Regions from separate parts of the Bradyrhizobium sp. BR2003 genome, predicted to be linked through region 1. Evidence: predicted binding sites of a transcription regulator. Region 1 holds the regulator's gene; each other region holds the start of a gene.
The links. The regulator PhoB, encoded in region 1, activates phosphate uptake and scavenging genes when phosphate is short. The targets are predictions, from matches to a motif close to TGTCATNNANCTGTCAT.

Region 2: phnC (phosphonate ABC transporter ATP-binding protein) is a predicted target of PhoB. The motif match lies at 3,579-3,595, and genes of this name have one in related genera.
Region 3: E2I15_RS02245 (Orn/Lys/Arg family decarboxylase) is a predicted target of PhoB. The motif match lies at 1,744-1,760, and genes of this name have one in related genera.

Annotation. Positions count from the first base shown of each region.
Region 1 covers NZ_SMYJ01000033.1:9,499-17,345, reverse strand. Annotated here, with positions in the region: gene pstC (phosphate ABC transporter permease subunit PstC) at 1-413, shown strand, start outside; gene pstA (phosphate ABC transporter permease PstA) at 418-1,263, shown strand; gene pstB (phosphate ABC transporter ATP-binding protein PstB) at 1,260-2,078, shown strand; gene phoU (phosphate signaling complex protein PhoU) at 2,180-2,896, shown strand; gene phoB (phosphate regulon transcriptional regulator PhoB) at 3,041-3,751, shown strand; gene E2I15_RS28255 (GcrA family cell cycle regulator) at 3,990-4,502, opposite strand; gene E2I15_RS28250 (aspartate aminotransferase family protein) at 4,989-6,197, shown strand; gene argF (ornithine carbamoyltransferase) at 6,197-7,123, shown strand; gene E2I15_RS28240 (Hsp33 family molecular chaperone) at 7,335-7,847, shown strand, end outside.
Region 2 covers NZ_SMYJ01000020.1:59,870-67,716, reverse strand. Annotated here, with positions in the region: gene hemC (hydroxymethylbilane synthase) at 1-911, shown strand, start outside; gene E2I15_RS15170 (DUF1045 domain-containing protein) at 968-1,666, opposite strand; gene E2I15_RS15165 (alpha-D-ribose 1-methylphosphonate 5-triphosphate diphosphatase) at 1,676-2,848, opposite strand; gene E2I15_RS15160 (LbetaH domain-containing protein) at 2,845-3,510, opposite strand; gene phnC (phosphonate ABC transporter ATP-binding protein) at 3,721-4,536, shown strand; gene phnD (phosphonate ABC transporter substrate-binding protein) at 4,615-5,547, shown strand; gene phnE (phosphonate ABC transporter, permease protein PhnE) at 5,631-6,515, shown strand; gene phnE (phosphonate ABC transporter, permease protein PhnE) at 6,512-7,360, shown strand; gene phnF (phosphonate metabolism transcriptional regulator PhnF) at 7,540-7,847, opposite strand, start outside.
Region 3 covers NZ_SMYJ01000007.1:107,953-115,799, forward strand. Annotated here, with positions in the region: gene E2I15_RS02245 (Orn/Lys/Arg family decarboxylase) at 1-1,699, opposite strand, end outside; gene E2I15_RS02250 (DJ-1/PfpI family protein) at 1,806-2,957, opposite strand; gene E2I15_RS02255 (tetratricopeptide repeat protein) at 3,159-3,752, opposite strand; gene E2I15_RS02260 (ester cyclase) at 4,011-4,397, shown strand; gene E2I15_RS02265 (adenylate/guanylate cyclase domain-containing protein) at 4,421-6,154, opposite strand; gene E2I15_RS02270 (PAS domain-containing protein) at 6,283-6,837, opposite strand; gene E2I15_RS02275 (rhomboid family intramembrane serine protease) at 7,324-7,847, shown strand, end outside.

The DNA.
Region 1 (7,847 bases):
TGGTGCTGCCCTTCATCACCGCGATCTCGGTCGACGTGTTCAAGACCGTGCCGTCGGTGCTGAAGGAAGCCGCCTACGGCATGGGCTGCACCACCTGGGAAGTCGTCCGCAACGTCGTGATCCCCTACACCCGCGTCGGCGTGATCGGCGGCATCATGCTGGCGCTCGGCCGTGCCCTCGGCGAGACCATGGCGGTGACCTTCATCATCGGCAATTCGTTCCGGATCTCGTCGTCGATCTTCGCGCCGGGCACCACGATCTCGGCGGCGATCGCTAGCGAATTCGCCGAGAGCGACGGCCTGCACCAGTCCGGCCTGATCCTGCTCGGTCTGCTGTTGTTCGTGCTGACCTTCTTCGTGCTCGCAGGCGCGCGGCTGATGCTGATGCGGCTTGAAAAGAAGGCGGGGAAGTAACGCCATGAACCCGATCTACAAATCCCGCCGCCGCAGCGACATCGTCATTCGCGCACTCTGTGTCGGCGCGGCGCTGTTCGGCGTCACCTGGCTGGCGCTGATCCTGATCACGCTGCTCTATAACGGCATTGCCGGCCTCAGCGTACAGCTGTTCACCCAGAACACGCCGCCGCCCGGCTCGACCGAAGGCGGCCTGCTCAACGCCATCGTCGGCTCGCTCATCATGACCGTGATCGGCGTCGGCATCGGCGCGCCGCTCGGCCTGTTCGCCGGCACCTACCTTGCCGAATACGGCAAGAACGACAAGCTGACTTCGGTGATCCGCTTCATCAACGACATCCTGCTCAGCGCGCCCTCGATCATCATCGGCCTGTTCATCTATGGCGCGGTGGTGGTGCCGATGCGCGGCTTCTCGGCGATCGCAGGCAGCCTCGCGCTCGCGGTGATCGTCATCCCGGTCGTGCTGCGCACCACCGAGGACATGCTGCTCCTGGTGCCCAATCCGCTGCGCGAGGCCGCCTCCGCGCTCGGCCTGCCGCGTTCGCTGGTGATCAAGCGGATCGCTTATCGTGCTGCGCGCAGCGGCCTGATCACCGGCGTGCTGCTGGCGACCGCCCGCGTCGCCGGTGAGACCGCGCCGCTGCTGTTCACCGCGCTGTCGAACCAGTTCTTCAGCCTGGACCTGACCAAGACGATGGCCAACCTGCCGGTGACCATCAACAACTTCGTGCAGAGCCCCTACGCCTACTGGAAAGAGCTGGCGTGGAGCGGTGCGCTGCTCATCACATTCACCGTGCTCGCGTTGAATATCGGCGCGCGTATCCTTGGTGCCGAAAGGGCCGCAAAATGACCGAGCTTTCCGTCTCCACGACTGCCGCGGGCCACGTTCCCCAGGTTCCGCTGCCTGAAGCGCCGCCGAAAGTCACGGTGCGCAACCTCAACTTCTACTACGGCGAACACCATGCGCTGAAGAACATCAACCTGACGCTCGGCACCAACCGCGTCACGGCGTTCATCGGCCCGTCCGGCTGCGGCAAGTCGACCCTGCTGCGCATCTTCAACCGGATGTACGACCTCTATCCGGGCCAGCGCGCGGTCGGCCAGCTGATGCTGGACCAGACCAACATTCTCGACCCCAAGCTCGACCTCAACTTGCTGCGCGCGCGGGTCGGCATGGTGTTCCAGAAGCCGACGCCGTTCCCGATGACGATCTACGAGAACATCGCCTTCGGCATCCGCCTCTACGAGAAGATCTCGAAGTCCGAGATGGACGACCGGGTCGAGAAGGCGTTGCGCGGCGGCGCGCTGTGGAACGAGGTCAAGGACAAGCTGAATGCCTCCGGCCTGTCGCTCTCCGGCGGCCAGCAGCAGCGCCTGTGCATCGCGCGCACCGTGGCGGTGCGCCCCGAGGTGATCCTGTTCGACGAGCCGTGCTCGGCGCTCGACCCGATCTCGACCGCCAAGGTCGAGGAGCTGATCCAGGAGCTCTCCGAGGACTACACGATCGCGATCGTCACTCACAACATGCAGCAGGCGGCGCGCGTCTCCGACAAGACCGCCTTCATGTATCTCGGTGAGCTGATCGAGTTCGACGACACCAACAAGATCTTCACCTCACCGAGCGATCGGCGCACCCAGGACTACATCACCGGCCGGTTCGGCTAGAGCTTGATCCGAAAAGTGGGAACCGGTTTTCCGATCGGATCATGCTAAAATTCAGGACACGAAACCATGATCCCCGGGATCATGGTTGAGGGAGACAAGCGATGGCTTCTGAACATACCGCCAAGGCATTCGACAGCGACCTGCAGGAGTTGACCCGCCTGGTCGCCGAGATGGGCGGCTTGGTCGAGCGGATGATTACCGAGTCGGTCGACGCGCTGATCCGTCGCGACGTCGCGCTCGGCAAGCGCGTGGTCGCCGCCGACATCGAGATCGACAATCTGCAGCGCAACATCGAAGAGCGCGCGGTGCTGACGATCGCGCGCCGCCAGCCGATGGCGATCGACCTGCGCGAGATCGTCAGCGCGATGCGCGTCGCGACCGACCTCGAGCGGATCGGCGACCTCGCCAAGAACATGGGCAAGCGCGTCGCGGCGCTGGAGAGCGATTTCCAGCCGCTGAAGCTGATCCGCGGCCTCGAGCACATGACCGACCTCGTGCTGTCGCAGGTCAAGTCGGTGCTCGACGCCTACGCCGCGCACGACCTGCCGGCGGCGATGAACGTCTGGAAGGGCGACGAGGAGGTCGATGCGATCTGCACCTCGCTGTTCCGCGAACTGCTCACCTACATGATGGAAGATCCGCGCAACATCTCGTTCTGCATCCATCTGATGTTCTGCGCCAAGAACATCGAGCGGATCGGCGATCACGCCACCAATATCGCCGAGACCGTGTTCTACATGATCGAGGGCCAGCAGATCACCGACAAGCGCCCGAAGGGGGACATGACCACTTTTGCCACCACGGTGCCGGGCAACTGAGGCATGATCGGCAAGCGCGGAACCGGCAAGAGCGAAACGGATGATCCTCGCGACAAATCGTTTCCGCGGGGACTATGCTCGAGGAAGTAAGCGTTTCGGTTTGCGTCTGGGCAACGGATCACCACAGAGAAAGAACTTAAACCGATGAGCGCACGCATTCTGGTAGTCGAAGACGAGGAAGCGCTGACGACGCTGTTGCGCTACAACCTCGATGCGGAAGGCTACGATGTCGAGACGGTGGGGCGCGGCGACGATGCCGACACGAGGCTGAAGGAGCGCGTTCCCGACCTCGTGGTCCTCGACTGGATGCTGCCGGGCCTGTCCGGCATCGAGCTGTGCCGCCGCCTGCGGGCGCGGCCCGAGACCAAGCAGCTTCCGATCATCATGCTGACCGCGCGCGGCGAGGAAAGCGAGCGCGTGCGCGGGCTTGCTACCGGCGCCGACGATTACATCGTCAAGCCGTTCTCGGTGCCGGAACTGCTGGCGCGGGTGAAGGGCCTGTTGCGCCGCGCGAGCCCGGAGCGGCTTGCGACCGTGCTGACCTATGGCGACATCGAGCTTGACCGCGAGAAGCGCCGCGTGGCGCGCTCGGGCCGTCCGATCGATCTCGGGCCGACCGAGTATCGCCTGCTCGAATTCTTCCTCGAGCATCCCGGCCGCGTGTTCAGCCGCGAGCAGCTGCTCGACAGCGTCTGGGGCCGCGACATCTACATAGATGAGCGCACCGTCGACGTGCATATCGGCCGCCTGCGCAAGCTGCTCAATCCCGGCCGCGAGCAGGATCCGATCCGCACCGTGCGCGGCGCGGGCTACGCGCTCGACGACCGCTTTGCCAAGGCCGAGCCGCAGCCGTAACGGGCGCGTGGCCATCACAAGCCGTGACATGGCGTCGTCCCGGCGAAAGCCGGACCCATAACCACCAATGGGTGTTGTTAGAAAGCCGTCTGGCCGCTTGCCGATTGCGCCGGCCGCGGCGTATGGGTCCCGACTTTCGCCGGGGCGACGCGGGTAATGCATCCGGGCTACGAGCCACAAAAAAATCCCCGCTTTCGCGGGGATTTGTTTTTCAGGTCTTCCGTAGTTTCCCGAGTGCTCACTTGATCTGCGGTTTCGCCGACGGCCGGCGGCGGTCGGCGGCGGGCTGGTAGGCGACGCGCGAGTGATGCGCGCAATAGGGCAGGCCGGCGAGCGCCTTGCCGCCGCAGAAGAAGAATTCCGGGCTCGAGGGATCGCCGACCGGCCAGTGACAGGTGGCCTCGTTGAGCTCGAGCAGCGACAGCCGCTGGCTCATCGGCACCACATTGTCGTAGGAGATCGGATCGGGCTCCATCTCGACCTCGAAGGAGTGCGCCAGCGCGGTGTTGCCGCGCGACACCGGCCGCGCCACCCGCATCATGTGCTGGGCAGGGCGGGCCTTGCGCTGCCGCGGCGCGGCCGTCGAGGGTGCCTTGGCGCGGCCGGAGAGGCCGAGCCGATGCACTTTGCCGATCACGGCGTTTCGCGTCACATTGCCAAGTTCCGCCGCGATCTGGCTGGCCGACAGGCCGGACTCCCAGAGCTTCTTTAGCTGCTCGACGCGATCGTCGGACCAGGTCAATACAGTCATCGCATTCTTCCCTTCGCGTAGCGCCGGCCAATCATTGGAGCGGCGCTGCGAGCCAATCTGGACAAATATCCCTGCGGCCAGAATCCCTTAGCCCTCGCCGGGCACGGTGTTGCGCCCGAACGTTACGCGAGACACGAAGGCTACTTAGAGGGTCCAGTACTGCCGCACGAGATGTCGTACCCGACAGGCCAAACGCTACAATATGGCGTGACTCTGGCGCAAGAGTCCGCGGCCGTGCGTCCACATGTTCCCACACAGTTAAGCGTTGCGATGAGGCTTTTCCACCGCACCGGAATGCTCCGGATTGCGCTCGTTTCGCATTGCAGGAAGGCCACTTCGTGGCGATTGACACTTACTGACCGCAGCATAGAATGCCCGCCACGTGCCGCCCGCAAAGGCGGCCGTTTTGTTTTCCGAAGCTGGCCGTTGCTGCGCTGGCGTCAAGGCGCGCGGCAATTGTCGGCTTAAAAACCGTCAGTGAACGCCATGACCAACGCTGCCACGTCGCATCTGCTCCCCGTCTTCGCCAGGGTCGATCTCGGCTTCGAGCGCGGTGAGGGCGCCTGGCTGATCGCAACCAACGGCGACCGTTATCTCGATTTCACCTCGGGCGTCGCGGTCAACGCGCTCGGGCACGCGCATCCGCATCTGGTCAAGGCGCTGCAGGAACAGGCGACCAAGCTCTGGCACATGTCGAACCTGTTCAAGAGCCCGGATGGCGAGGCGCTTGCCGCGCGGCTGTGCGAGCAGAGCTTTGCCGACTTCGTGTTCTTCTGCAATTCGGGCGCGGAAGCGATGGAGGGCGTGATCAAGCTGGTCCGCCACTATCACTTCTCCAAGGGCCATGGCGAGCGCTACCGCATCATCACCTTCGAGGGCGCCTTCCACGGCCGCACGCTGGGCACGCTGGCGGCGACCGGCTCGGCGAAATATCTCGAGGGCTTCGGCCCGCCGATGGACGGCTTCGACCAGGTGCCGCATGGCGACATCGAGGCGGTGAAGAAGGCGATCGGTCCGCACACCGCCGGCATCCTGATCGAGCCGGTGCAGGGCGAGGGCGGCGTGCGCTCGGCGCCGCAGGCGTTCTTCAAGGCGCTGCGCGCGCTGTGCGACGAGCATGGCCTGCTGCTGGCATTCGACGAGGTGCAGACCGGCATGGGGCGCACCGGCGAGCTGTTCGCCTACAAGCGCACCGGCGTCACGCCGGATGTGATGTCGCTGGCCAAGGCGCTCGGCGGCGGTTTCCCGATCGGCGCGGTGCTGGCGACCGCGAAAGCGGCCGAAGGCATGGCGCCCGGCTCGCACGGCTCGACCTTCGGCGGCAATCCGCTCGCGGTCGCCGCCGCCAATGCCGTGCTCGACGTCATGCTGAAACCCGGCTTCTTCGAGCATGTGCAGAAGATGTCGCTCTTGCTCAAGCAGAAGCTCGCGTCCGTCGTCGACCGCTATCCCGGTGTGCTGTCGGAGGTGCGCGGCGAGGGGCTGTTGATCGGCGTCAAGGCGGTGGTGCCGTCGGGCGACCTGATCGCAGCACTGCGCAACGAGAAGCTGCTTACCGTCGGCGCCGGCGACAATGTGGTGCGGTTCCTGGCGCCGCTGATCGTGACCGAGGCCGAGATCGATACGTCGATCACCGCGCTCGAGCGCGCGTGCTCTGTGCTGTCGGCGGTCCAGCCGAAGAAGGCGGCGGGATGATGAGCAAGCCGGTCCGTCACTTCCTCGATATCAACGAGCTGCCGCTCGGCGAGCTGCGCAACATGCTGTCCGCCGGAGCCGCCATGAAGGCGAAGCTGAAGGCGCATGAGAAGGGCAGGAAGCCGCTCGAAGGCAAGACGCTGGCGATGATCTTCGAGCGCCCGTCGACCCGCACAAGGGTGTCGTTCGACGTCGGCATGCGCCAGCTCGGCGGTGAATCCATCATGCTGACCGGTGCCGAGATGCAGCTCGGCCGCGGTGAGACCATCGCCGACACCGCGCGCGTGCTGTCGCGCTATGTCGATGCGATCATGATCCGCATCCTCAACCATGACGCGCTGCTCGAGCTCGCGGCCCACGCCACCGTCCCCGTCATCAACGGCCTGACCCGGCGTTCGCATCCCTGCCAGGTGATGGCCGACCTCATGACCTATGAGGAAAATCGCGGCTCGATCGAGGGCAAGACCGTGGCCTGGACCGGCGACGACAACAACGTGCTGGCCTCCTGGGCGCATGCCGCCGAGCGGTTCAAGTTCCAGCTCAATGTCGCGACCCCGCCGGAACTGTCGCCGAAGAAGCCGATGCGCGACTGGATCAAGGCGACCGGCGCGCCGATCATGCTCGGCAGCGATCCGGAGGCCGCCGTGCGCGGCGCCGACTGCGTCGTCACCGACACCTGGGTGTCGATGGGCGACAAGGAGGGCGAGCACCGCCACAACGTGCTGCGGCCCTATCAGGTCAATGCCAAGCTGATGTCGCTCGCCAAGCCGGACGCGCTGTTCATGCATTGCCTGCCCGCGCATCGCGGCGAGGAGGTCACCGACGAGGTGATCGACGGGCCGCAATCCGTGGTGTTCGACGAGGCGGAAAACCGCCTGCATGCGCAGAAGGGCATCCTGGCCTGGTGTTTCGACGCGGTCGTGTAGTCGTAGATCAGTAAGCGTTGTCGTCCCGGGCAAGCGAAGTGCGACCCGGGACCCATAACCACCGCTGTCAATTGTTGTGAAGGCTGGGGCCCCAGCTTGATGCAGCAACTCACATTGGTGGTTATGGGTCCCTGCTTTCGCAGGGACGACGGATAGATCCGTTCCGGTGAACCCCTTTCGTTTTGCGGTCCGAGACCCCAGATAGAGCGCCATGGTTTCACAATCTCCCGACATCAAAATCACGCCCGAGGCGCCGGTTCGCGCGCCCTCAGCGATTCCTGTCGACGATGCCGTGCTGGCCTTCGAGGTCGGCGCGCTGGACCTGCGCGGCCGGCTGACCCGGCTCGGCCCCGCGCTCGACGAGATCCTGCACAAGCACGATTATCCGCCCGCGGTCGGCAAGCTGCTCGGCGAGGCTATTGTGCTGACCACGCTGCTCGGCTCGTCGGTCAAGTTCGAGGGCCGCTTCATTCTGCAGACCCGGACCGAAGGTCCGGTCTCGCTCCTGATCGTCGATTTCCAGGCGCCTGATCGGCTGCGCGCCTATGCGCGCTACGACGCATCGCGCCTCAAGAATGGTCAGAGCTCGGGCGAGCTGCTCGGCAAGGGCCACCTTGCGATGACCATCGATCAGGGCTCCAACACCAGCCGCTACCAGGGACTGGTCGCGCTCGACGGTGGCGGCCTGGAAGAGGCAGCCCATGAATATTTCCTGCGCTCGGAG
Region 2 (7,847 bases), on a different contig from region 1:
TGCTGCGCGCCTCGGCGGGCGACCTTGCCGTCGACATCGTCAAGTTCGAGACCCGCGGCGACCAGGACCAGACCAGCAAGCTGTTGCGCCATGGCGGCAAGGGCGGCGCCTTCGTCGCCGAGATCCGCGAAGCCATGCGCGCCGGCACCTTGCAGGCGGCGATGCATTCGCTCAAGGACGTGCCGGGCAACGAGGAGACGCCGGGTCTCGTCATTGCCGCGATGCTGGCGCGCGACGCCGCCAATGACAGCCTCGTGCTGCGGCCGGGCTTGTCGCTGGAGACGCTGCGTGCCGCGCGCGGCAAGGGCTTCATGATCGGTACCAACGCCGTGCGCCGCGCCGCCTATCTGCGCCGGCTGTTTCCGGATGCGACCGTGATCCATTATCGCGGCGCCGCCGACACGCGAGTTGCAAAACTCGATCGGGGCGACAAGCAGCGGCTGCCTGGCGGCGGCGAGGTCGGGCCGGCGGATGCGCTGGTGATGGCGCGCTCTGGCCTCGAGCGCATAGGCATGACCGCGCGCATCGCGCATGATTTCTCGGTCGGCGAGATGTTGCCGGCGGTCGGCCAGGGCATCGTCGCGGTGGAATGCGTCGAGACCGACTGGGCGACGCGGGCGCGGCTGGCCGGGATCGACAACGCGCAGTCGCGGCTTGCCGCCGAGGCCGAGCGCGAGGTGCTGTGGGTGCTCAACGGCCATTGCAATTCGCCGATCGCCGGCCACGCCACGCTCGCCGGAGGCGAGCTGACGCTGCGCGCCTCCGTGCTCGACGAGGCCGGCGCCGGCTTCATCGAGGTGACGCGGCGCGGGCCCGCGGATCGTCCGCGCGAACTCGGCCGCGCCGTCGGCATGGAGCTGCTCGCGAAGGGCGCCGCCGAGATCATCGACCGCACACGGGTCGACGAGTAGCGATATCTATCCCACGTCGTCCCGGCGAAAGCCAGGACGACGCCGGTGTAGGCGGCCTAATCCCGATCGGCCCGCAGCGGCCAACTGCCGGTGATCCGGAAGCGGGATGCGGTGTCCGTTTGCTTGAACAGCGCGATGCGGTCGATCGCAAGCGACGCGAGCTCGATCGCCGCGAACCGTGTGCGCAGCTGCGCCACGATCGGGCCGCGCCGCTCGTCGCTCAGCCGTCCCGTCAGCGTCATGTGGAAGCGGAACTCCTCCATGACGTAGGGATAGCCCCAGCGATCGAGATAGTCGCACTGCCGCGCGGTGAGCCGCTCGGGCTTGCGCCGCGCGCGATCCGCGGCCGTCAGCGGTGCGCGGAACGCGTCGAATTCGGTGACGCAGTCGGCGGCAAGCTGCTGCAGTTCGTCCGAGCGGCCGGCCGGGATCACCGCGATGAAGCCGCTGATCGCATCGACCACGGGTTCGATCACCGGAATGCGCCGCGCGCGGCCGGCGAAGGCGGCACAGGCATCGAGAAGCTCGGCCTCGCTCCGACCGTCGACGAGCGCGGTGGGCGCCTTCAGCGTGGCGTGGAATCCATACTTGCGCGGATCTTCGGTCACCTCATGCCAGTCGGACGCGACGCCATCGGGAAACGGAAGGTCGTCGCCCGACACTGCATCGTAGCCGAGCAGCGTCGAACCGAAGCGGTGCAGGGCGCTGTCGGGTGACGGCGCATAATAGATCGCGTAGCGCGGGGTACTGGCCATGGGACTGGGCTACGCCGCCGCAACTGTCTTGCGCGGCGCGAGCGAATGAACGAGGCAGCTCGCGTCCGCCAGATGCACCAGCCGTCCGGCTGAGATCACGGCGACGATGCGCGGCCGCAGCGGCGCCCTATCGTCGACGACGACGATGTCGGCGCGGCGGCCCGCGGCGAGCACACCGCGATCGGCGAGCCCTGCCGCGTGTGCCGGAGCCGACGAGATCAGGTCCCAGGCCCTGGCGAGCGGCAGGATGCCGTCGGCGACGAGGCGGAACGCCGCGAGCAGCTGCGCCGGATAATAGTAGTCGGACGCCAGCACCGAGCAGAGGCCTAGTGCGATCATGTCGGATGCCTTGGTCCAGCCGGTGTGGCTGCCGCCGCGCACCACATTGGGCGCGCCGAACACGATGAAGTCGCCCGCATCAGCGGCATCGCGCGCGGTCTCCTCGTTGACCGGGAATTCGGCGATCACAGCGCCGAGCGCACGAAACTCCTGGCGCATCGCCGGGCTGTTGTCGTCATGCGACAGCATGCGGATATCGGCCGCGCGTGCGGCGGCGGCCAGTCGCGCGATCGAGGCGGGTACCTCGGGGCGGCGCGCGACGACCCGGTCGAGCATGTCGTTGACGGCCTCGACGGAGAGTCCGGTGCGTTCGGCCAGCTGGTTGCGCTTCTTCGGCTTGACGTTGCTGTGGTCGTTGAAGGCGAACAGGTCGATGCGGCCTTCACTGAGCCATTGAATGATCTCGGCCTCGGCCTCGAGATTGTGGGTCTCGTGGCGCAGGTGGAAGCGCGTGTCGGCGGCGAGCTGCGGCCGCAGTGCCTCGATCGCGTCGAGCAGCTTGCGCGCATTCTCCGCGCTGCGCAGGCCGGGCTCCCACGACCAGGTCGTGCCATGAAACACGGTGGTGATGCCGTTGGCGATCGCCTGCCGGTCGCTGTCGATCAACGCGACGTCAGTCGGGAAGTCGACACTGGGGCGCGGCATCATCTGCCGCTCGAACGCATCGCCGTGCAGGTCGATGATGCCGGGCAGCACCAGCAGGCCGCTGGCATCGATGTGAAGCGCGGCGCGGCCCTGCTCGGCGTCGAGCGCGCCGATGTCGCGGCCCGCGGTCCGCAGCGAGGTCTCGACCAGTGCGCCGTCAACCAGCGTGCGTCCGGCTTCGATGAAAATATCAGTCACGATGCGGCGCTCCGTTGTTTGGCTTGCGATTGGGATACGGCCTCGGCCTCATGCTTGTCGAGGAATTCCTCGACCGCGAGCTTGCGAAAATCGGGCAGGACACGCCGAAGTGTTTCGTGATCCCAGTCCCACCATGCGAGCGCGGCAAGGCGGTCGGCGATCGTCTCGGAGAAGCGCCGCTTCACCGGCCGCGCCGGATTACCGGCGACGATGGTGTAGGCAGGGACATCCTTGGTCACGATCGCGCCGGCGGCGACGACAGCGCCGGTTCCGATGTTCCGGCCCGGTAGCAGGATCGCGCCATGCCCGATCCAGACGTCATGGCCGATATGCACGTGATGCGCACGTCGCCAGTTGAAGAAATCGGTGTCGTCGCTCTCTCCGGGGAAGTAAGCGCTGGCGCGGTAGGTGAAATGCGCCTGACTAGCGCGATGCATCGGGTGGTTGCCGGGATTGATGCGGGTCATCGCCGCGATCGAGCAGAACTTGCCGATAGAAGTGTAGGTGATCTGGCTGTCGTTCACGACGTAGGAGTAGTCATCCATGCTGACTTCAAGCAGGATCGTGCGCGCGCCGACCTCGGTATATTTGCCGAGCTTGCTCTCGCGCACCGACGCCGTCGGGTCGACGGTCGGCACAACCGAGAGTGTTTTTCCGGCCATTGGAGCCTCCGCAAATCTTCAAGAATCTTGGGCTTCCGGGGAATGCGCGCTCGTCATCGGGACGCTTGATGACAACATCATGACGTTGCGATGACGGCAAGGGGAGCGACAAGGGAGGTGTGGACGATCGCCGCATCGCAGCGCTGCCGTCACATAACTGTAAAACGCCGGGGATAGCGATGGCCCAACGAGGCGCGGTTGGAGCATTACATGCTGGTGGTGGAAGGTTTGACGTGCCGTTTCGGCACGAAAGCCGCAGTCGACAACGCGTCCTTTTCGATCGCGCCGGGCAGCTTTGTCGGCGTGATCGGCCGTTCCGGTGCCGGCAAGTCGACGCTGCTGCGGATGATCAACCGTCTCGCCGATCCGACCTCCGGCCGTATCCTGTTCGAAGGCACCGACGTCACCGCCCTGCGCGGCAAGGAACTGCGGCAGTGGCGCGCGCGCTCGGCGATGATCTTCCAGCAGTTTAATCTGGTCGGCCGCCTCGATGTGCTGACCAATGTGCTGATGGGCCGGCTGGCCCAGATTCCGTCATGGCGCTCGCTGGCGCAGGTCTGGCCGGAGCAGGACAGGGCACTCGCGCTGTCGGCGCTCGAGCAATTCGACATCGCCCAGCTGGCGGCGCAGCGCGCCGACCAGCTGTCCGGCGGCCAGCAGCAGCGCGTCGCGATCGCCCGCGCGCTGGTGCAGGAGCCCGACATCATTCTCGCCGACGAGCCGATCGCCTCGCTCGATCCGCGCAACACCAAGATCGTGATGGATGCGCTACTGCGGATCAACAAGCACTTCGGCATCACGGTGCTCTGCAACCTGCACTCGCTCGACCTGGCACGGACCTATTGCGATCGCCTGGTCGGCATGGCGGCGGGTCGCGTGGTGTTCGATGGCGCCCCCGCCGCGCTCACCGACCATATCGCCCGCGAGCTCTATGATCTCGAGGCCAATGACGTCATCGGCGCGGCGCCGTTGCCCGCGCCCGACGGTGCGACTGCTCCGGCACTCGGCACCGCAGCCGCGGCCTGACGGCCGCGCATTTTCAATCTGGGAGGCCGGGCATTTTGCCCGGCCAACAGCTGCAACTACGACAAAAGAGGGGTAGTCATGTTCACTCGTCGCATCATTCTGGCTGGCGCTGCCGCGCTGGCGTTTGCCGGTTCGGCCTCCGCGGAGGACTGGAAGGCAAAATATCCGGAGCTCACCTTCGCTGTGGTTCCGGCCGAGAACGCCTCCGGCGTCACCGAGCGCTGGACGCCGTTCGTGGCGTATCTGTCGAAGGAGCTCGGCGTGAAGGTCACGCTGCGCATTGCCAACGACTACGCGGCCGTCATCGAGGGCCAGCGCGCCGGCAACATCCAGATCGCCAGCTACGGCTCGGCCTCGTTCTCTCGCGCGCGCCTGACCGGCGTCAAGACCGACGCGTTCGCCAACGACATGAACGCCGACGGTTCGACCGGCTATTACTCGGTGTTCTTCGTCAAGGCGTCGAGCCCGTACAAGACCGTCGAGGACCTGAAGGGCAAGAACCTCGGCCTGGTCGATCCGAATTCGACGTCCGGCAACAACGTGCCGCGCTTCGAACTCAACAAGATGGGCATCGCGAACGCCGAAGGCTATTTCGGCAAGGTCGTGTTCACCGGCAGCCACGAGAACGCCGTCCTGGCGCTGTCGCAGGGAACCGTCGATGTGGCCGCCAACCAGTGGACCAACGAGGACGATTCCACGCTCGCCCAGATGCTGACCAAGGGCATGCTGAAGAATGCCGACGGCTCGGCGATGAAGAAGGATGATTTCCGCATCATCCACAAGTCGGCGCTGATCATCAACGGCCCCTATGCGTACAACACCGATCTTCCGGAGGACCTGAAGGCTGCGATCGCAAAAGCCTTCTTCGACGCCCCGACCAAGGACAAGGCCGCCTTCGACCGTCTGTCCGACGGTCAGAAGAAGGGCTTCCATCCCGCCACCACCAAGGATTGGGACGGCACCATCGAGCTGATCAAGTTCGTCGATGGTCTGCGCAAGAAGGCGAGTTGATCGCACGCCCGACGTCACGAGGGCCGGGCGCATAGCCCGGCCCTTTCTCTCCACTCAACTCCGAACCGGACTGGCACGCGTCGATGGCGACCGCCGTATCCATTCTTCCAGCGCAGCAACTGGCGACGCTGGAGGACGCCTACCGCAAGTCCGTCGCGCGCAAGCGGTTGAAAGCCGCGCTGGCAACGGCGGCATTCTGCGCGGTGCTGGTGATCGCGGCGTTCGGCGCGGAAGTGAACCTGCGCACGCTGTTCACCTATTTTGGCAATTTCGTCAGCTATTTCGATCGCATCCTGACGCTGGATTCCGGCGCGCGGGTCTGGACCGATCCCGCCGAATGGTTCTGGGGTTGGCATAAATGGCTGAAGATGCTCGGCGAGACGATCCTGATCAGCTATGTCGGCACGCTGACGGGTGCCGTGCTCGCCTTCGCGCTCAATTTCTTCGCCGCCCAGAACACCTCGCCGGGACCGTGGGTACGCTTCGTCGTCCGCCGCCTGCTCGAATTCGCCCGCACTGTGCCCGGCATCGTGTTCGCGCTGATCTTCGTGATCGCGTTCGGCCTCGGCCCGATGGCGGGCGTGCTGGCGATCGCGATCCACACCACCGGGGCGCTCGGCAAGCTGTTTGCCGAGATCGTCGAGAATGCCGACATGAAGCCGGTCGAGGGCATCCGCTCCACCGGCGCGAGCTGGCTGTCCTGCATGCGATTTGCGGTGCTGCCGCAGGTCTCGGCGGGCTACGCCAGCTATGCGCTGCTGCGCTTCGAGATCAACGTCCGTGAGGCGTCGGTGATGGGCTTCGTCGGCGCCGGCGGCATCGGCCAGGAGCTGGTGGTCGCGATCCGCAAGTTCTACTATTCCGACGTCAGCGCTATCCTCGTCACCATCATCATCACCGTCTTCATCATCGACATCTCGACCGGCTGGCTGCGCGGCCGGCTGTTCGGCAAGGAGACCCGCCGATGAGTCAGATGCCGAGGCCGGACACCGCGGAATTGCGCGCGAAATACCCCGGCGTGTTCGAGCGTCCGGCGTCGGCACGGCTGGCGATGCCGGCCATGATCGCCGCGGCGGTCGCGATCTTCGTGTTCGGGCTGGTCGATCTCGACTTCTCACCGTCCCGGCTGCTCTCGGGCCTCGGCGAGCTCGGCTGGATCACCATGTTGATGCTGCCGCCGAATCCCGGCTCGTCGTTCCCGCTCTACATGCAGGCGCTCGGCGAGACGCTGTCGATCGCGCTGCTCGGCACCACGCTTGCCGCGCTGCTGGCGCTGCCGGTCAGCCTACTGGCGGCGCGCAATATCATCCCCTCGAATCTGATCCGCTTTCCGGTACGCCGCTTCCTGGATTCGATCCGCGGCGTCGACACGCTGATCTGGGCGCTGGTCTGGATCAACGTCGTCGGCCTCGGCCCGTTCGCCGGCGTGCTCGCGATCATGGTGTCCGACTTCGGCGCGTTCGGAAAGCTGTTCTCGGAGGCGATCGAGGCGGCGGATCGCAAGCAGGTCGAGGGCATCCGCGCCTCCGGCGGCAACGCGCTGCACGAAATCCGCTTCGGCCTGCTGCCGCAGGTGCTGCCCGTGATCGCCGGGCAGGTGCTCTACTTCATCGAGTCGAACACCCGTTCGGCGACCATCATCGGCATCGTCGGCGCCGGCGGCATCGGCTTGCAGCTCGCCGAGCAGATCCGCGTGCTGGAATGGCAGAAGGTATCGTTCCTGATCCTGATGATCCTGATCGCCGTTGCCGCGATCGATTTCATCTCCAGCAAGCTGCGTTTTGCGATCATCGGGCAAAGAGCGGTGTTGTAGGACCCTACCTCGCCCCCGCTCTTGCGGGGAGAGGTCGGATTGCACTCGGCGATGCGAAGCATCGTCCGCTGCAATCCGGGTGAGGGGTGTTTCCCCGTACTCACATCCGTCGGATTCGCGGAGATAGCCCCTGACCCCAACCCTCTCCCCCGTAAGAACGGGGAGAGGGGGAGGAACCGTCAACCGTTCTCGACCAGAAACTCGACGCGCTCGGCGGCGAAGCGCGAGCGCTTGGTCACCAGCGGCTGGTCCAGCATGTCGACGTCAGTGGCGTCGACCACCAGCACCGGCCGTCCCAGCGGCAGGTCGAGCCGCGCGGCGTCGGTCGCATCGACGATCGCCGCGGTGATCCGGGTCGAGGCGCGGTGGTAGTCCTTGACGCCGTAATGTCCGAGCAGCTTGGTCATCGAGCGAACGTTGGCGAATACGCTGCCGGCATCGGGAAACCGCTCGGCCGACAGCCAGGTGGTGGAAACGCAGATCGGCG
Region 3 (7,847 bases), on a different contig from region 1:
GATCGAAGCCCGGCGTCAGCAATGTGAGCTTGTTCGGGTCGGTCATGGCGAAGCCCGCGGTCAGCTCGGGGAAGCCGTGCCAGGTTTCGCCGGGACTGAGCTGCCAGTAGGACGGATTGGTCGCGAGCTGGTCGGTCGAGATGGTTTCCCAGGCGACATTGTGCGCGCCGTTCTCGCGCGCGACGTCGGGGATCTTCACACGGTCCGGCACGAACGGCTCGAAGAACCAGCGCCGCTCGGGGCGCGTCTCCTTCTCCTCGAACTCGCGCTTCACCGCGCGGATCTTCTTGCGCAGCTCGATGCCGAGCCGGATCGTGTCGTCCCACAAGACTTCGCCCGAGCGCCCCTTCATCATCTGCGCGCCGACATCGAGCGAGGCGAAGATCGGATAGAACGGCGAGGTCGAGGCGTGCTGCATGAAGCTTTCGTTGAAGCGGCGGTGTTCGACGCGGCGCTTCTGGCCCTTGATGTGGCGGTCGCGGATGTGGATCTGCGAGGCCTGCGAGAAGCTCGCGAGCTGCTTGTGGGTGGATTGGGTCGCGATGATGCCGGGCGCCTCGGGGCCGAGATCGGACAATCCCATGGCGAAGCGGCCGGAATAGATCGGGTGGAATTTCATGAAGCCGGCCCAGGCCTCGTCGAACAGGATATAGTCGCAGAGATGGCCGATCCGCTTGAGGATCATCTCGGCCGAATGGATGGTGCCGTCATAGGTGCACTGCTCGACCACGGCGACGCGGAACGGACGCTCCTTCCTCCAGGCGTTCTCGTCCCGCACCAGCGGATGCTTGCGGATGTGATCGCGCAGCGTGCCCTCGTCGAGCAGGTCCCAGCGCATCGGTCCGATCAGGCCCCAGGCGTTGCGCACCGTCGGCACGTACACCGGGATGCCGCCGCCGATCAGCAGTGCGCCGTGATGCGCGGCCTTGTGGTTGTTGCGGTCGAACAGCACGAGGTCACCGTCGGTGACCAGCGAGCCGAGCGCGACCTTGTTGGAGGTTGAGGTGCCGTTGAGCACGAAATAGGTCTTCTCGGCGCCGAAGATCCTCGCCGCCTCCTTCTGCGCCCGCAGCGCCGGACCCTCATGGGTGAGGAGGTCGCCGAGGTCGAGCACCGAATTGTCGAGGTCGTCGCGGAACACCGCTTCGCCGAGATGTTCGACGAACACCCGCCCGATCGGGCTGCGGCTGTAGAACACGCCGCCATTATGGCCCGGGCAGGTCCAGAGCTGGTTGCCTTCCTCGGCATAGTCGACCAGCGCGCCGAAGAACGGCGTCTTCAAGTTCTCGGCATATTGCTTCAGCCTGGAGATCAGGTTCTTGGCGATGAAGGGCGGGGTTTCCTCGGACAAGAAAACGTAGCCGTCGATGAAGTCGAGCACCTCGACCGGCAGGTCCTCGAACCGCTTGCGGCGGATCAGGAGGATGATCGGGAAGTCGAGGCCGCGCCGGCGCATCAGATTGATCAGCGCCGCGGTCTTGCCTTCAAGGCCCTTTTTGCCCCAGTCGACCACCATGCAGCCGATCGCGGCATCGGTCTGCACCGCGATCTCGGCATCCTCCAGCTTGCGGGCGCGAACCACCTCGAAGCCGGAGCGCTCGATCTCGGCGATGATCTGATTGAAGCGGATGCCCTCGAGGTCGTCGGCCTCGAACACCGGCGCTGCGAACAGGAAGTTGAAGCGTTTGAAATAGTCCATGCGTGTCCCCGAACTGGTCCGGCGCTGACGTGTCGGCACAATTCATGACAGGCAGATGACAATGGGGTGGATCGAGGATCGAATACGGTGTTGGGGACGCAATCCCTCACTGCACGGCGTCAGCCCGTGGATATTCGAGCTGCATGGCGACGAAGTCCGCCGTACCACGGCCATAGCGTGTCTCGATCCCGGCAAGCGCCCGGTCGATTGCCTGCGCGGGCGGTGCGGTTCCGACCGCGGGCAGCAGTCCATCTGCGGACCAGGCCGACGCCACGACCTGCGGATAGACGCGCAGGCCGTTGCGGGTCGTCACGGCGTCGCCGGTCGCGGCGAAGGTCACGGCGTGCGAGCGATAGGTGCGCGACCAGCTGTCGGCGACCAGCGCCAGCGAGACCTCGTCGACGCCGGGAGCAAGCGCGAGGCCGAGCTGTTCCCGGTTCCAGAACGCCAGCGTGTTCTGGATGGCGGTCAGCGCGAAAGGACGGGTGAACTTGAAGGCGTTGCTGTCATGCCGCGCGTCCCAGCCGGGCAGGCCGATCTCGCGGGCGACGGCCTCGGCCCTGGTGCGGCCGGCGATCGCCTCGATCAGGGTTAGCGACATCGGCATCGACGCCGAAATCCCCGTCGTCGTCGCGACGCCGTGGTCCGCCACGATGCGGCGGTCGGCGACGTACCGGATCTCGGGATGTTTGTTGCGCCAGTTCTTCAGGTAAAACCAGTGCGTGGTGGCGCGCCTGCCGTCGAGCAGGCCGGTCGAGGCGAGCACCTTGGCGCCGGCGCAGACGGCGACGATCACAGCGCCTTTCTCCGCCTGCTGCCGGATCCATTGCATGACTGTGGGATCGTCGTCGCGGCTCATCGCCGGCACGATGACGTAGTCGGCGCCGTCGGGATGTGCGGCATCGAATGCGGCGATGGTCGCATCGGGCTCGACCTTCAGCACCGGGAACAGCGCGACCGGACCGGGTCCCGTCGCCAGCGTGACGACATCGGCAACATCGGCGCGCTTGAGGATGCCGTAGGGCATCAGATAGTCGGTGGTCTCGGTCATGTCGTTGATGCCGAGGATCGCGATCAGCGGTCGCGCCCGCTTCGGCGGCTTCAGCGCCGCGAGCGTTGCATCCTGCTCGGCCTTGGCGATCGGAGGCGGAACCCGGAACGCCGATGCGGCGGGCAGGGTGAAGAGCCAGATGCCGCCGATGATTGGAACCAGCGCGGCAACGGTGATGCCGCTCCATGCGAGAAGCCGCCAGGTCATGATGATCGATCTCAACGTATCCGCGTGCCTCGCCCGGCACGCAAGCTACTCGCCGGTCACGTCGACCAAAACGGCGAAATTCCCGCAAAAACGGACATGCCAACAACGCGGCTCAAACGCGTAGCCCGGACGAGCCGCAGCGACATCCGGGGCCGGTGCTTCCCCGCATGCCGCTCCGCCCACGCGGGCTACGCGACGCGCTCAGTAGACGAGGTTCGTACCCGGCGGCTTTTCCAGTGCCGCCGCCAGCGTCCGATACTCATCGCAGTCGGTGCCACAGATCTCGGCGATCCGCTGCAGATGATACTGCGCCTGGTCGCGGTTTCCCTGTTCGATCTGCCACAGGCCGTAGTAGTTCCACGTCAGGACGTGGTTCGGATCGGTCTTGAGCGCACGTTCGTACCAGACTTGCGATTGCTTGTAGTCGCCGAGCTTGCGATAGGAATAGCCGATCAGGTTCGCGACATCAGGACGATCATCGCGGCCGAGTGCGTGCAACTGATCGATCGCGGCGGCGTAGTCGTTGTGTTCGTAGATTGTCGCATAGGCCGCGCGATAGCCCTCGCGGAATGCCGGATCGTCGAAGTTGGACTGCTTGGCGGGCTTTCTCTTCTGCGTGGTCCTCTTGTCCTTCTCCTGGGGATAGGACGGCGCGGGAGTGCCGTAGCTCGACCCGTATGGGTCGCCACCACCACCGCCGCCGCCACCTCCGCCAGCCGCGATGGCGGTCTGCGGTGGGAACAGAATGATCGGCGCTGTCAGAAATGCCGCAAGCATCATCGGTGACTTGATCATGGACACCTCCCGATTTGACAAGGACAGTCATTGGCCTGAAGCACTAACTCCCGATCGCGAGAGACATTCCGCGCGTTCCGAGAAATTGTTTGCCGAAGCGGCAATCGCACTGTCTCTTCGGGACGTCGCGCTTTCGCGTGCACGCTGGCTGAGTGTTTTGTTGGCGCCATCGGACATCGGAGTCGAAACTAACATCGGTGTTAGAATCGCACTCAAATGCTCAATGGCCATCTGCACCCGCGGCAAGAAGGACGATCGATGATGAAGACGGAGCTCGCCGAGATCTACCGGAGCTACATCGCTTGTTTGAATCGCCAGGACTGGCCGCAACTCGGTCGGTTCGTTGACGAGGATGTGTGCCACAACGGCCGGCGGCTCGGATTGTCCGGCTATCGCGAGATGCTGGAACGGGACTTTCGCGACATCCCGGACCTTCGCTTCAACATCGAACTGCTGGTGTCGGATGCGTCTCATGTCGCGAGCCGGCTGGCGTTCGACTGTTCGCCGAAGGGACGATTTCTGGGCCTCGCTATCGACGGCAGACGCGTCTCCTTCGCCGAGAACGTGTTCTACGAATTCCGCGACGGGAAGATCGTGCAGGTCTGGTCGGTGATCGACAAGGCTGCGATCGAGGCCCAGCTGTAGCGGCGGAGCTGAGCGTGATGCGGTTACTTCCGCTCCAGATGCCAGGCGCCGTCCCAATCGGCCGCCGGCGGATCTTGCCTGAAGGCTGCGACGCGCGCCTTCATGGCGATCGACGGGCCGTCGCCGGGCGCCGCCGCCAGCGCCGCGGCGAAGGCTTGCTCGGCGTCATCCCAGCGGCGGTCGCGATAGGCGGCGAGACCGTCCGCGTAACGCTGCCGCAATTCTGTCTGCGCCGGCGTCAGTTCGTCCTTCTTGCCGAGGATTTCGAACACCGCGACCGGCTGGGTTTGCCCCATCACGACGAGACGATCGATCTCGCGGAGCTCGATCGTCGCCGCGCAAGCGGCCGCGGTTGCATCCGAGATCAGGCTGCGGCTGCCGTAAAACTTGTTGGCGCCTTCCAGCCGCGAGGCGAGGTTCACGGTGTCGCCGAGCACCGTGTAGCTCATCATGAACTCGGAGCCGATGCTGCCGACCAGGGCCTCGCCGGTGGCGATCCCGATCCGGATGTCGCAATCGGCCGGGATCACCCGCACGCCGAGCAGTTCGGGCAGATCCTTGCGCAGCTGGTTGACCTGGCCGATCATGTCGATGGCGGCAAGCGCGGCCAGATGGGTCTGCTCGGCTTCCTCGACGAAGGGCGCACCCCAATAAGCCATGATGGCGTCGCCGATATATTTGTCGATGATGCCGCGATGCGCATGGACCGGCGCCGACATCGTCGACAGATAGAGGTTCATGATCTTGACGAGGCCGCTCGGCGTCACGCCCTCGCTCAGGCTGGTGAAGCCCTTCATGTCGCAGAACATCACCGTCATGACGCGGCGCTGTCCTTCGGTCGCGGCGATCGCCGGCTGTTCGAGCAGGCCCTCGGCGATCCGCGGATTGATGTAGCGGCCGAACGTCTCGCGGATGCGCTGGTTGTGGCGCAGCGTCTCGATCATGCGGTTGAAGGCGGCCGACAGCTGGCCGATCTCGTCCTGGGTCGTGATGGTGATGGCGCCGTCGAGGCGGCCGGCCTCGACTTCGCGGGTGCTTTCGAGCAGGCGCATCACCGGACGCGTGATGCCGCTGCCGACCAGCATCGCGAACACGAAGCCGAGGATCGCGGCAATCGCGGTCACGACGCCGGAGATGATGATCGCCCGCTGCTGGGCACTCATCACCTTCGCGGCGGCCGAGGCGACCTGCGCCAGCATGTCGGAACGGATGCCCTCGATCCTGGTGTTGAAGTCGTCGCGCAGGCCGTCGGCGCGGAGCGTGGTCGCTTTCGCCGCCGCAAAGTCCTTGGCCTCGATTTGCTCGAGCAGCGTCTTGTTCTCTGCGTTCAGCCGCATCAGGAGATCGTTGACGGCATTGTCGATGCGGTCGTCGAGGCGTCCGAGCGCGGCGTTGTCGGATGGCGTCGAGGGATCGACGATGATCGCATCGATCAGCGTGCGCGCCGCGTCGGCCTCGCGCTTGATCAGGGGCTCGATCTCCTCGAAAGCCTTGCGCGCGCTTTCGTACCCGGAGTCCTCGGCCGGCGCCTGCATCTTCGCCATCATCATCCGGCGCATGGCGAGCGACCGCTCCAGCGCGCGGATGTTGACGCGGGCGAGGTGGCCATAGGCGGGGATGTAGCGGTTGGTGAGCTCGTCGAGGAGATGGCCGACCTGGCCCGCCATCACCATCGACAGCAGCGAGGTGATCACCGCGAGGATGATGAGTCCCGCGGCAATGCCGACGATCTTCTGCCTGATCGAATTTCGAAACATGCCCAGCCCGGCCGCAGCTGCAATGAGCGGGTCCACCCCGCCGTGGCGGCCAGACAGCTAATAGAGTTCCGCGGGGCGCGGTGCAAGGACCGGCGCCTGCCATCGCGTCCCAAGGCGGGCGCCGGCGGCTAGCGCAGGCCTTCGTAGACCATCAGGCCGCGGGCGATGGCGAGCTTGCGCAGGGTCCGCGGCACGAACCGCTCCTGGGGATGCAGGTAACGCCACGAGGTCAGCACCAGGTCGTGCAGCCGGCTGACGTCGTCCTCGAACGGGGCGAGCAGGCCGGTGAGGCTCGCCGGCATATGGACGCGGGCGGTGAAGGGCAGCAGCAGCAATTCCAGATGCGCCTTGGCGCCTGCCTCGGTCGTGGCGGTGATGCCGGCGATGGCCGGCAGGGTCTCTTCGACGACGCAGGTGATGATGTCTTCGATCTCGCCGCGGCTCTCGCCGGTGAACAGGGCGGAAAAGCTCCGGTTCTTGAGATCGCAGCCGAGCAGGGCGGAGGTGCGGGTGCCGGCGACGCGGAACGGAAAGCGGGTCTCGCCGTCATAGGATAGCACGAAGATGTCGGACAGGAGGTCGCGGACCGCGGACGGCTCGAACTCACTCCTCTCAGGTGCACGTGCGTTGCCGCGCTTCGCATTCCAATAGGCGAAGAACGCGCGGCTCGAGCTGTGTTTCATCTAAACCTTGCCCGGCGCCTGTCTCAGCGGGACACATCTGTCCCGGTTTTGCTCAGGCGCCTTCCCTTCTCTCTTGTGCAGGGAAGGCTGTGCAGCGTCCATGCCGTGGCCGCGCTTTGGCCGGCTTATCGGCAGGTTTGTGTCGTTAACGTAAATTTAACTATGCCCTTGGTGCCCGTGGAACCTGCGGGTAGGGTCCGCGCGTTCCCGTTCGCGCCGGCTGCCCCAAGCGTCGGTGCCGTTGGTACACAGGTGGCGTCAAACAGTTTGGTCACCGTGCGGGGAGGGGTGGGGATGTTCTCCCGATCCCTCCGGGGCACGAGAAGACCAGCCGATCAGGGAGGGCGTTCTCAGCGCCCTCCCTTTTCTTTTGTCCCGATTCCGCGCTGCGCGACACCCGGTGTCCGATTTCGGGATTGTGCACTTGCACAGGGGGGCGAAAGCCGCCTATCTCTGATCCACCGCCGCATCGAGGTCGCCGACCCCTTGGACTCCCATCCCGAATCCCCGCTCGCGCCGCCGCCGGAGGCGCCGCGCGAGCCGATCCTGACCTTGCCGCCGGCGCTCACCGCCTACATCCTCCTGATCGCGGTGATCCATCTGAGGGTGCTGCTGCCCCCGGAGCTGGAGAACTGGACCATCGACGTCTTCGGCTTCATCCCGAAGCGCTACGATTCGACGCTGCTCGATATCACCTTTCCGGGCGGCGAAGGCGCCAAGGTCTGGACCTTCGTCACCTATTCGCTGCTGCACGCCAACCTCACCCATATCGGCTTCAACGTGCTGTGGCTGCTGCCGTTCGGCAGCGCGCTGGCGCGCCGCTTCGGTGCGCTGCGTTTCTTCGTCTTCATGGCGGTGACGGCGGCCGCCGGCGCGCTCGCGCATCTGTTGACCCATGAGCACGCGATTGCGCCGATGATCGGAGCGTCGGCTTCGGTGTCGGGGACGATGGCGGCGGCGATCCGCTTTGCCTTCGTGAAGGGCAGCTTCCTCTCGTTCAGCCGTGGCGA